Regions from separate parts of the Streptococcus sp. E17BB genome, predicted to be linked through region 1. Evidence: predicted binding sites of a transcription regulator. Region 1 holds the regulator's gene; the other holds the start of a gene.
The links. The regulator NrdR, encoded in region 1, represses ribonucleotide reductase genes. The targets are predictions, from matches to a motif close to ACACNATATATNGTGT.
Positions count from the first base shown of each region.

Region 2: a site for NrdR is predicted at 2,387-2,402, ahead of nrdH (glutaredoxin-like protein NrdH). Genes of this name have one in related genera too.

Region 1 is NZ_JBGTZC010000005.1:12,482-16,910, reverse strand. Features, by position in the region: gene dnaI (primosomal protein DnaI) at 1-401, opposite strand, end outside; gene ACERC7_RS01955 (DnaD domain protein) at 403-1,560, opposite strand; gene nrdR (transcriptional regulator NrdR) at 1,550-2,038, opposite strand; gene rpoC (DNA-directed RNA polymerase subunit beta') at 2,144-4,429, opposite strand, start outside.
Region 2 is NZ_JBGTZC010000034.1:12,737-17,165, forward strand. Features, by position in the region: gene nrdE (class 1b ribonucleoside-diphosphate reductase subunit alpha) at 1-1,727, opposite strand, end outside; gene nrdI (class Ib ribonucleoside-diphosphate reductase assembly flavoprotein NrdI) at 1,717-2,076, opposite strand; gene nrdH (glutaredoxin-like protein NrdH) at 2,078-2,302, opposite strand; tRNA gene ACERC7_RS08560 (tRNA-Thr) at 2,513-2,583, shown strand; gene ACERC7_RS08565 (DUF1912 family protein) at 2,642-2,893, shown strand; gene rplK (50S ribosomal protein L11) at 3,018-3,443, shown strand; gene rplA (50S ribosomal protein L1) at 3,500-4,189, shown strand.

The DNA of each region.
Region 1 (4,429 bases):
ATACGGTTAGGATCACTAAAATCAATATCTGAAAAACTGATGTACTGATAGGATTTTGGGAGATTGATAAGCTTGATACGGTCTGTTGCCTCTACTTGTTGCTGACGATGGATCAGTTCTTTTGTTTCACGATAGGTCACATCAGCATAGCCCTCATTCATCACCAAAATTGGCTCATAACCTTTGGCTAAATAGTCTGGTGATTGGCTGATGAAACGCTCTTTTTCTTGGCGGTACTGGTTGAATTTGGGCAGGCTTCGTTCAATCGTTGCCCGATCCAGCTGATGAGTCACGATAAAGTTAGCGACATCAGGATGAGCCAGAACATCCTGTAAGACCTGTTCTTGGTCTTGCAAAAATTTTGGCATCTTACTTGATAAGGTGTCTCCAATTTTTTTCATCTTATTCCTCCCTTCCTGATTGTCCCAACATCTGACGTTTTAGCTCTTCTAGTTGCTCTTGTTCTTCTTGACTGGACTCCGTTTTATAGTCTTGATGACTCCAGCTTGGCACATTGGTTTGAGGGTTGCTGCCGGCCTTTGGTTTAGCGGATGACTGTGGCTTTTGTTGCCAATAAAGCAGAGCTTGCTCTCCTGTTTTGATGTCCTTATAGGAAAAATCATTGGCAATCTTCATCAAATAAACCTTGTTAAGATTAGCAGACTTGGTGCGTTGTAAGGTGTAGAGCACCATGAGATTGATCACGTCATCTAAAAAGCCCATCTGTGCCAATTCGCGTAGCAACTGACGCTCCTGATCGGTGACCATCGCCTTTCTCATTTTTTTCAAGGTAGACAGGTAAACTTCTGGAGCATGGCTTTGCGCCGTTTTTAGAGCAGCTTGTTCCTCACGAGTTAGACCAGTACTCTGACTCGGTTGCTCTTGTTGTTCCTGTTTAGCACGCAAGCGAACCAGTGATAGTTGACCCTTAACTGCTGTGGCTTTGGCTAACTGATAAGTATCAAACCAGGTCAGACCATTCTCCTCAGCAAAATGATAAAGACCTAAGACATCCGTTTGTTCGTTGTCAAAGTAGAGACCATCTCGTCTCATCAGCTGCTTGAAATGCTCGAGATCAAAGTTAATATCAGCTTGTTTGGGATGATGATAGACTTCTCCGCGATCAGAAAATACTTCTGAAAAACGTTTGGTCTGATCAACGGCCTCGACTGGCAAGGTCATTTGTAAATCTTCCACAGCAACTTCCCCGATATAGCTGCTTAGCAGGCTACGATAAACAGCATTATTCAGAAAACTTTCCCTATCCAAGGGGCTACTAAGCTTAATCAGATAGGTTTGATGGTGTTGATAAAACTTGATTAAACCTAAAGCCCCCAGTTTATCAAAAGCAGTCCGTAAACGGTCAAATCCAAACTGCAAGTGGTTAAGCAGTTCGGTAAAAGGGTGCAATGCTCTGCCATTATCAAAAAAATGAACCAGATAATTGTACACCAAATAAGCGTCTGCACCCATAAGCGGCTGATAAAGTTGTAACAAACTAGCCTGATCAGGGTAGACACAGTTATTTTTTAGATAGGAGAAGGTATCGTTAGGCTTCATCGGAACGCCGTCCCTTCTTGCTACGAACCCTCTTAGTAATCTGTTGCAATAATTCCTCAATCTCGTCAACGTCCTTAAAGCTCCGGTAAACAGAGGCGAAACGAACGTAGGTGATTTCGTCTAATTCTGCCAGCTCATCCATAACAAGATTGCCGATATGGGTCGAGGGAACCTCACGTTCAAAGGTCTGACGCAAAGACTGCTCGATGCGGTCAACAACCCCCTCTAGGTCATCGCTAGAGACAGGGCGTTTCTGGGCACTACGCAAAATACCGTTAAAAATCTTATCCCGGGAAAACTCTTCTCGCGTCCCATCTTTTTTTATCACCAACAAGGGTATTTCTTCCAATCGCTCAAAAGTTGTGAACCGATTTTGACACTCATCGCAAGACCTGCGACGACGGATGGCTGTGCCTTCTTCCGCTTGACGACTATCGACAACACTTGATTTGGTGCAATGGCATTTCGGACAACGCATAGTCCCCTCCTTGATGGCTTTATTTGTTTTATTATAACATAAAATACCCCTAAACACTAGAAAACAAAAACCTATCTTGCCTAAGCAAGATAAGTTTTGTCAGAACTATTCTGAAACAGTTTCGGTAACCTCAACTGGTGCAATATCTTCTAAGATTTCGATATCGTTGACTGCCTGAGGTTCAATGTTACGATAACGGAACATACCAGTACCAGCTGGAATGGTCTTACCGATGATAACATTCTCCTTGAGACCCAGCAAGTGGTCACGTTTACCACGGATAGCGGCATCAGTGAGGACACGAGTTGTCTCTTGGAAGGATGCGGCAGAAAGGAAGGAATTAGTCTCCAGAGAGGCCTTGGTAATTCCCATCAGCACAGGACGAGCGGTTGCTGGGATTTGTCCAGCAATCACGTACTCCGCATTGGCATCAGTAAAGTCTGCGATGTCCATAAGAGTACCAGGCAGAAGGTCTGTATCCCCTGGATCCATGACACGTACTTTGCGGAGCATTTGACGCACCATCACCTCAACGTGTTTATCACCGATTTCTACCCCTTGGCTACGGTAAACTTTTTGTACTTCTGCAAGGAGATAGGTCTCTACAGAAAGGGTATCACGGACTTCTAACAAGCGTTTTGGCTGGATGGACCCTTCTGTCAGCGCTTGACCACGGTTGACAAAGTCACCTTCGTTGACTGTCAGACGAGCAGTGAACGGTACTTGGTACTCACCCATGCCAGTCTGCCCTTTGACGTAAACCTTCTTGGTCCGAGTGCTAGCGTCCTCATCGATTTGTACCACCTCACCTTTAACTTCGGTGATGACCGCTTCCCCTTTAGGGTTACGGGCTTCAAAGATTTCTTGGATACGTGGCAAACCTTGGGTGATGTCGGTGTTTGAGGCCACACCACCCGTGTGGAAGGTCCGCATGGTCAACTGGGTACCAGGCTCACCGATAGATTGAGCGGCGATAGTACCAACTGCTTCACCAACTTCAACCGCATCACCAGTCGCCAAGTTGATACCGTAACAATGACGGCAGACACCGTGACGGGTGTTACATGTAAAGACGGAACGGATGGTGACTTCTTCAACACCAGCTTGGCTGATTTCAGCCGCCTTAGCTTCCGTAATCAACTGATTAGGACCGATGATAACCGCACCTGTTTCAGGATGCTTAACTGTTTTCTTGGTGTAACGACCAGCCAGACGTTCTTGAAGGGTCTCGGTCACTTCCTTACCATTGGTAATGGCTGTGATGGTCAAGCCACGATCAGTTCCACAGTCATCCTCACGAATGATAACATCCTGCGCCACATCAACCAGACGGCGAGTCAGGTAACCTGAGTCCGCAGTCTTGAGGGCGGTATCGGTCATTCCCTTACGAGCACCGTGGGTAGAGAAGAACATCTCGAGTACCGACAGACCCTCACGGAAGTTAGACAGGATTGGCAATTCCATGATACGACCGTTTGGCGCCGCCATCAGACCACGCATACCGGCCAACTGGGAGAAGTTTGAGATGTTACCACGAGCTCCAGAGTCCATCATCATAACGATTGGGTTCTTCGGATCTTGGGTTTCAACCAAGCGTTTTTCCAGAGCTTCCTTGGCCTCACGCCAAGTCGTCGTAACAGCGATATAACGATCCGTATCGGTCATCAAACCACGACGGAAGGCCAAATTAAGCTGCTCCACTCGGTCGTGCGCTTGTTCGATAATCTCTTGCTTGTTGTCAATGACAGGAATATCCGCCACACCAACCGTCAAGCCAGCAAGGGTAGAATGATGGTAACCCAAGTCTTTCAAGCGGTCAAGGAAGGCAGACGTTTCTGTCGTTCTCAAGCGTTTGAAAGTCTCTGCAATGATATGCCCCAAATTTTTCTTTTTAAATGGTTGGTTCAATGGCAGAGCTTTAATAACAGCTTTAATATCTTGACCTGATTCCAGGAAGTACTTATCTGGTGTCCCATCAGTCAGGTTAGCCATCGTTGGCTCTTGCAGATAAGGCAGGTCATCTGGGATAACTTTGTTAAAGATGATTTTCCCAACAGTTGTCATCAGAATCTTATGACGCTGGTCATCTGTCCAAGGCTTATCAGGCATACTATCAACAGCGATACCAACACGGCTGTGCAGGTGAACAATACCATTTCGCCAAGCCATAACAGCCTCATCATAGTCCTTGAAGACCATGCCTTCTCCTTCGCGACCCTCGTCTTCCATGGTCAAATAATAGTTACCAAGAACCATGTCCTGAGATGGCGTTACAACTGGTTTACCATCTTTCGGGTTGAGGATGTGTTCCGCCGCCAACATCAGGAGACGAGCTTCTGCCTGTGCTTCTTCAGATAATGGCACGTGAATAGCCATCTGGTCACCGTCAAA
Region 2 (4,429 bases), on a different contig from region 1:
AGACGGTTTTGATGGTAGAGACCGTGTTCTTGAACAGCTTCACGGAGTTTAGCCCAGTCCTCTCCAGTCGGAATAAAGTGACCAGCAAAGAGGGTTTTCACTTGCTCAGACTGCGGTTGATATTGCCCCGTCACATACTTGTCAAAGTATGTCCCATCAGCGTATTTTGACTTTTCAAAACCGACAAAGCTAGTGCCACGCTCACGGGCGATGTTGTTAGATTCCACCAAGGTCCAGTAGTTGAGAAGCATGAAGTAAATGTCTGTAAACTCAATAGACTCTGGACTACCGTAGTGCATGTGATGACGAGCAAAGTAGGAATGCAGTCCCATAGCTCCCAGACCGATGGTGTGAGCCTGTTCGTTACCGTTCTTGATGGTTGGGACAGCTTCAATGCTTGAGCTATCCGTAACAAAGGTCAAAGCCCTCGTCATGGCACGCACGGATTTGCCAAAATCAGGTGATGTCATCAGGTTGACGATGTTGGTCGAGCCCAAATTACAAGAAATATCTGTTCCAAGGGTTTCAAAGACCTGAGCATCATTGATGTGGCTGGTTTTTTGAACCTGTAAAATCTCAGAGCACAAATTACTCATGATAATCCGACCATCGATAGGATTGCTGCGGTTAGCCGTGTCAATATTGATGATGTAAGGGTAGCCAGATTCTTGTTGAAGTTTGGAAATCTCGGTCTCCAAATCACGCGCCTTAATCTTGGTCTTGGTGATGTTTGGATTGGCCACCAGCTCATCGTATTTCTCGGTGATGTTGATGTAGTTAAATGGCACACCGTACTCGCGCTCAATAGAGTAAGGACTGAAGAGGTACATGTCCTCATTTTTACGAGCCAGCTCGTAGAACTTGTCTGGTACAGTCAGCCCCAAAGATAGGGTTTTAACACGGATTTTCTCGTCCGCATTTTCCTTTTTCGTCGATAGGAAATTGATGATATCTGGGTGGAAAACATCCAGATAAACAACACCAGCCCCCTGACGTTGCCCTAACTGGTTGGAGTAGGAGAAGCTGTCTTCAAACAATTTCATGACTGGAACAACACCAGAAGCAGCTCCAGCGTAGCCCTTGATTGGCGCTCCAGCTTCGCGGAGGTTTGATAGAGAGATGCCTACGCCCCCACCGATACGGGACAATTGCAGAGCAGAGTTGATGGAACGACCGATGGCGTTCATGTCGTCCGTCACTTGAATCAGGAAGCAAGACACCAGCTCCCCACGGCGACTACGACCAGCGTTGAGGAAAGATGGGGTTGCCGGCTGGTAGCGCAGATGAATCATCTCGTCAGCCAAGGTGCGTGCCAGTTCCTCATCACCATTAGCGAAGTAAAGAGCGTTGAACAAAACCCGGTCCTCAAAGGATTCCAGATAAAATTCGCCGTCGTTGGTCTTTAAGGCATACTGTTGGTAGAACTTATAAGCTGCCATGAAAGACTGGAAGCGGAAGTTCGCATCCTTGAGCTGTTTTGCCAAGCTTTCGATAAATTCAGGACTGTAGAGGCTGATAAATTCCTGTTCTAGGTAGTCTTCATCAAGCAAGAATTGCACCTTATCCACCATACTGGTAAAGGTTTTGGTGTTTGGGATAACATTCTCATTGAAGAAAGCGTCTAGGGCTTCTTTATCCTTATGAAGAGGGATTTGTCCGTTGGCTGGACGATTGATTTCGTTGTTGAGGCGGAAGTAAGACACATCGCCTAAATCTTTAAGACTCATGTTGTAAAATTCCTTTGACGTATTCGACATCGTCTGGCGTGCCGTTAAATTCTAATGTGTAAAGTAGGGGGACCTGATAAGTAGTGGCATAACGCTTGGCCAGATGACAAAAGTCTGGACCAAAGTTACGGTTGCCAATACCAATAAGACCTTTGAGCTGTGCCTTGTGGTCATCTAAAAAATCATCAATATAATCCACACCATCCTCATAGGTTGGGCAGACAAGGATAAATTCCTCGTCTAGGGTGACCATGGTTGAAGGTGTCAGCTCCAGAGCTTGCTCAGCCATGTTCAACTTAGCGATAAAGCGTCTGGTTTGTCCCGTAATCGTGAAGAAAACGAGTTTCATCTTAAATTAACTTTTTAAGTTTGGCGGGCTGGAAGCCAGAGAAGACGATATTGCCAGCCTCGATCACAGGAGCGGAACTAAATCCTAAACTTTTGACGTAATCGATTTTTTCAGGTTGCTCCTCAATATTGATTTCCTCAAAATCCACACCATTTTCGGTTAAAAATTTTTTGGTCATTTTGCAGGGCATGCAGTTATTTTTGGTAAAGACAGTGATTTTAGCCATATCAATCTCCTTGAAAAGTAATACCCTCCAATCATACCAAAAAGACGAAAAAAACACAAGATATAGGGTTGATGTTTTTTTAGAATACAATATATAGTGGGTGAGATGTTTGGGAAATGGCGGAGTTATTAGGGTTTTCAGCGCTTGAAAAATTTTTTAATAAAATCTCTTGTCAAAATAGTAAAGTTATAGTATGATAGATAGGTAGTCGCCGCTATAGTTAAATGGTATAATAGAGCAATGGTAATGCTCAGTTCCGAGTTCAATTCTCGGTGGTGGCAGAGAAGAGCTGGTCAGCGGACTGGCTCTATTTTTATTGTTGTAGGAGGAATTGTGGCAATGGCTGAACAATTTTTAACCGATTTTGAAGAATGGGTTCACACTCAAGTGATGATAAATGATATGGCTATGGTTGAAACTAAAAAAGTGATAGAAGAAACGGGTGATGAGCGTGCGATGGATGCCTACATCCGTTATGAGAGTAAGCTAGATGCCTACAATTACATTTTAGGGAAATTCAGTAATTACCATCAGGGCAAGTCATTTCATGACCTACCAGACAATTTGTTAAATCAGCGCCATTACAAATAAAAAATGTGCGAAATACTTTACAAAGCTTTCATTTTTTGGTAGACTAATCTGGTATGCTTGTCATACTTGTGGGAGGTAAAAATCTGTAATTACCGAGAGAACCACAATAGGAGGATTTTATATTATGGCTAAAAAAGTCGAAAAACTCGTTAAATTGCAAATCCCAGCGGGTAAAGCTACTCCAGCTCCACCAGTTGGTCCTGCGCTTGGTCAAGCCGGTATCAACATCATGGGATTCACTAAAGAGTTCAACGCTCGTACAGCTGATCAAGCTGGTATGATTATCCCAGTTGTTATCTCTGTGTATGAAGATAAATCATTTGATTTCATCTGTAAAACACCACCAGCTGCTGTTCTATTGAAGAAAGCTGCAGGTGTTGAAAAAGGTTCAGGTACACCAAACAAAACTAAAGTAGCAACAGTTACTCGTGCGCAAGTACAAGAAATTGCTGAAACTAAGATGCCTGACTTGAACGCTGCTAACCTTGAAGCTGCTATGCGTATGATTGAGGGTACTGCTCGTTCTATGGGATTCACTGTGACTGACTAATTTGTTTTAGGACAGTTTCCCGACCTTAATTATCAGACTTACAAGGAGAATAACAAATGGCTAAAAAAAGCAAACAACTGCGTGCTGCTCTTGAAAAAATCGACAGCACAAAAGCATACAGCGTTGAAGAAGCTGTGGCTTTGTCTAAAGAATTAAACTTCGCAAAATTTGATGCGTCTGTTGAAGTGGCTTACAACCTTAACATCGACGTTCGTAAAGCTGACCAACAAATCCGTGGGGCAATGGTTTTGCCAAACGGTACTGGTAAAACTGCTCGTGTCTTGGTTTTCGCTCGTGGTGCGAAAGCTGAAGAAGCTAAAGCTGCTGGTGCAGACTTTGTTGGTGAAGATGACCTCGTTGCAAAAATCAACGGTGGTTGGTTGGACTTCGACGTGGTTATCGCAACACCAGATATGATGGCTGTTGTGGGTCGTCTTGGTCGTGTCCTTGGTCCACGTAACCTCATGCCAAACCCTAAAACTGGTACAGTAACTATGGATGTTGCTAAAGCTGTTGAAGAGTCTAAAGGTGGTAAAATCACTTACCGTGCGGACAAGGCTGGTATCGTTCAAGCTCTTGTTGGTAAAGTATCATTTGAAGCTGATAAACTCGTTGAAAACGTTAAAGCTTTCCACGACACAATCATCAAAGCTAAGCCAGCAACTGCTAAAGGGACTTATATCACTAGCTTGACCATCACCACAACTCAAGGTGTTGGTATCAAGATTGATACAAACTCACTTTAATTCATTGACAATAGTGCTCCATTTGGAGCGCTATTTTTTTGAACAAAGTCGAACAAAAATAATAAGATAATATATATTTATTTGGTTTTTTGAATAATTTTCAGTAAAAGGCTTCTTTAAAATAATCTGATAGATTGTCCTATCTGTCTTGAATTTAGCTCTCTTGAAGCGATTATTCTGCTCTGGATTAATGTAAATAGTAGGAAATAGTTTATAAATGTTCTATTAAGAATATTTATG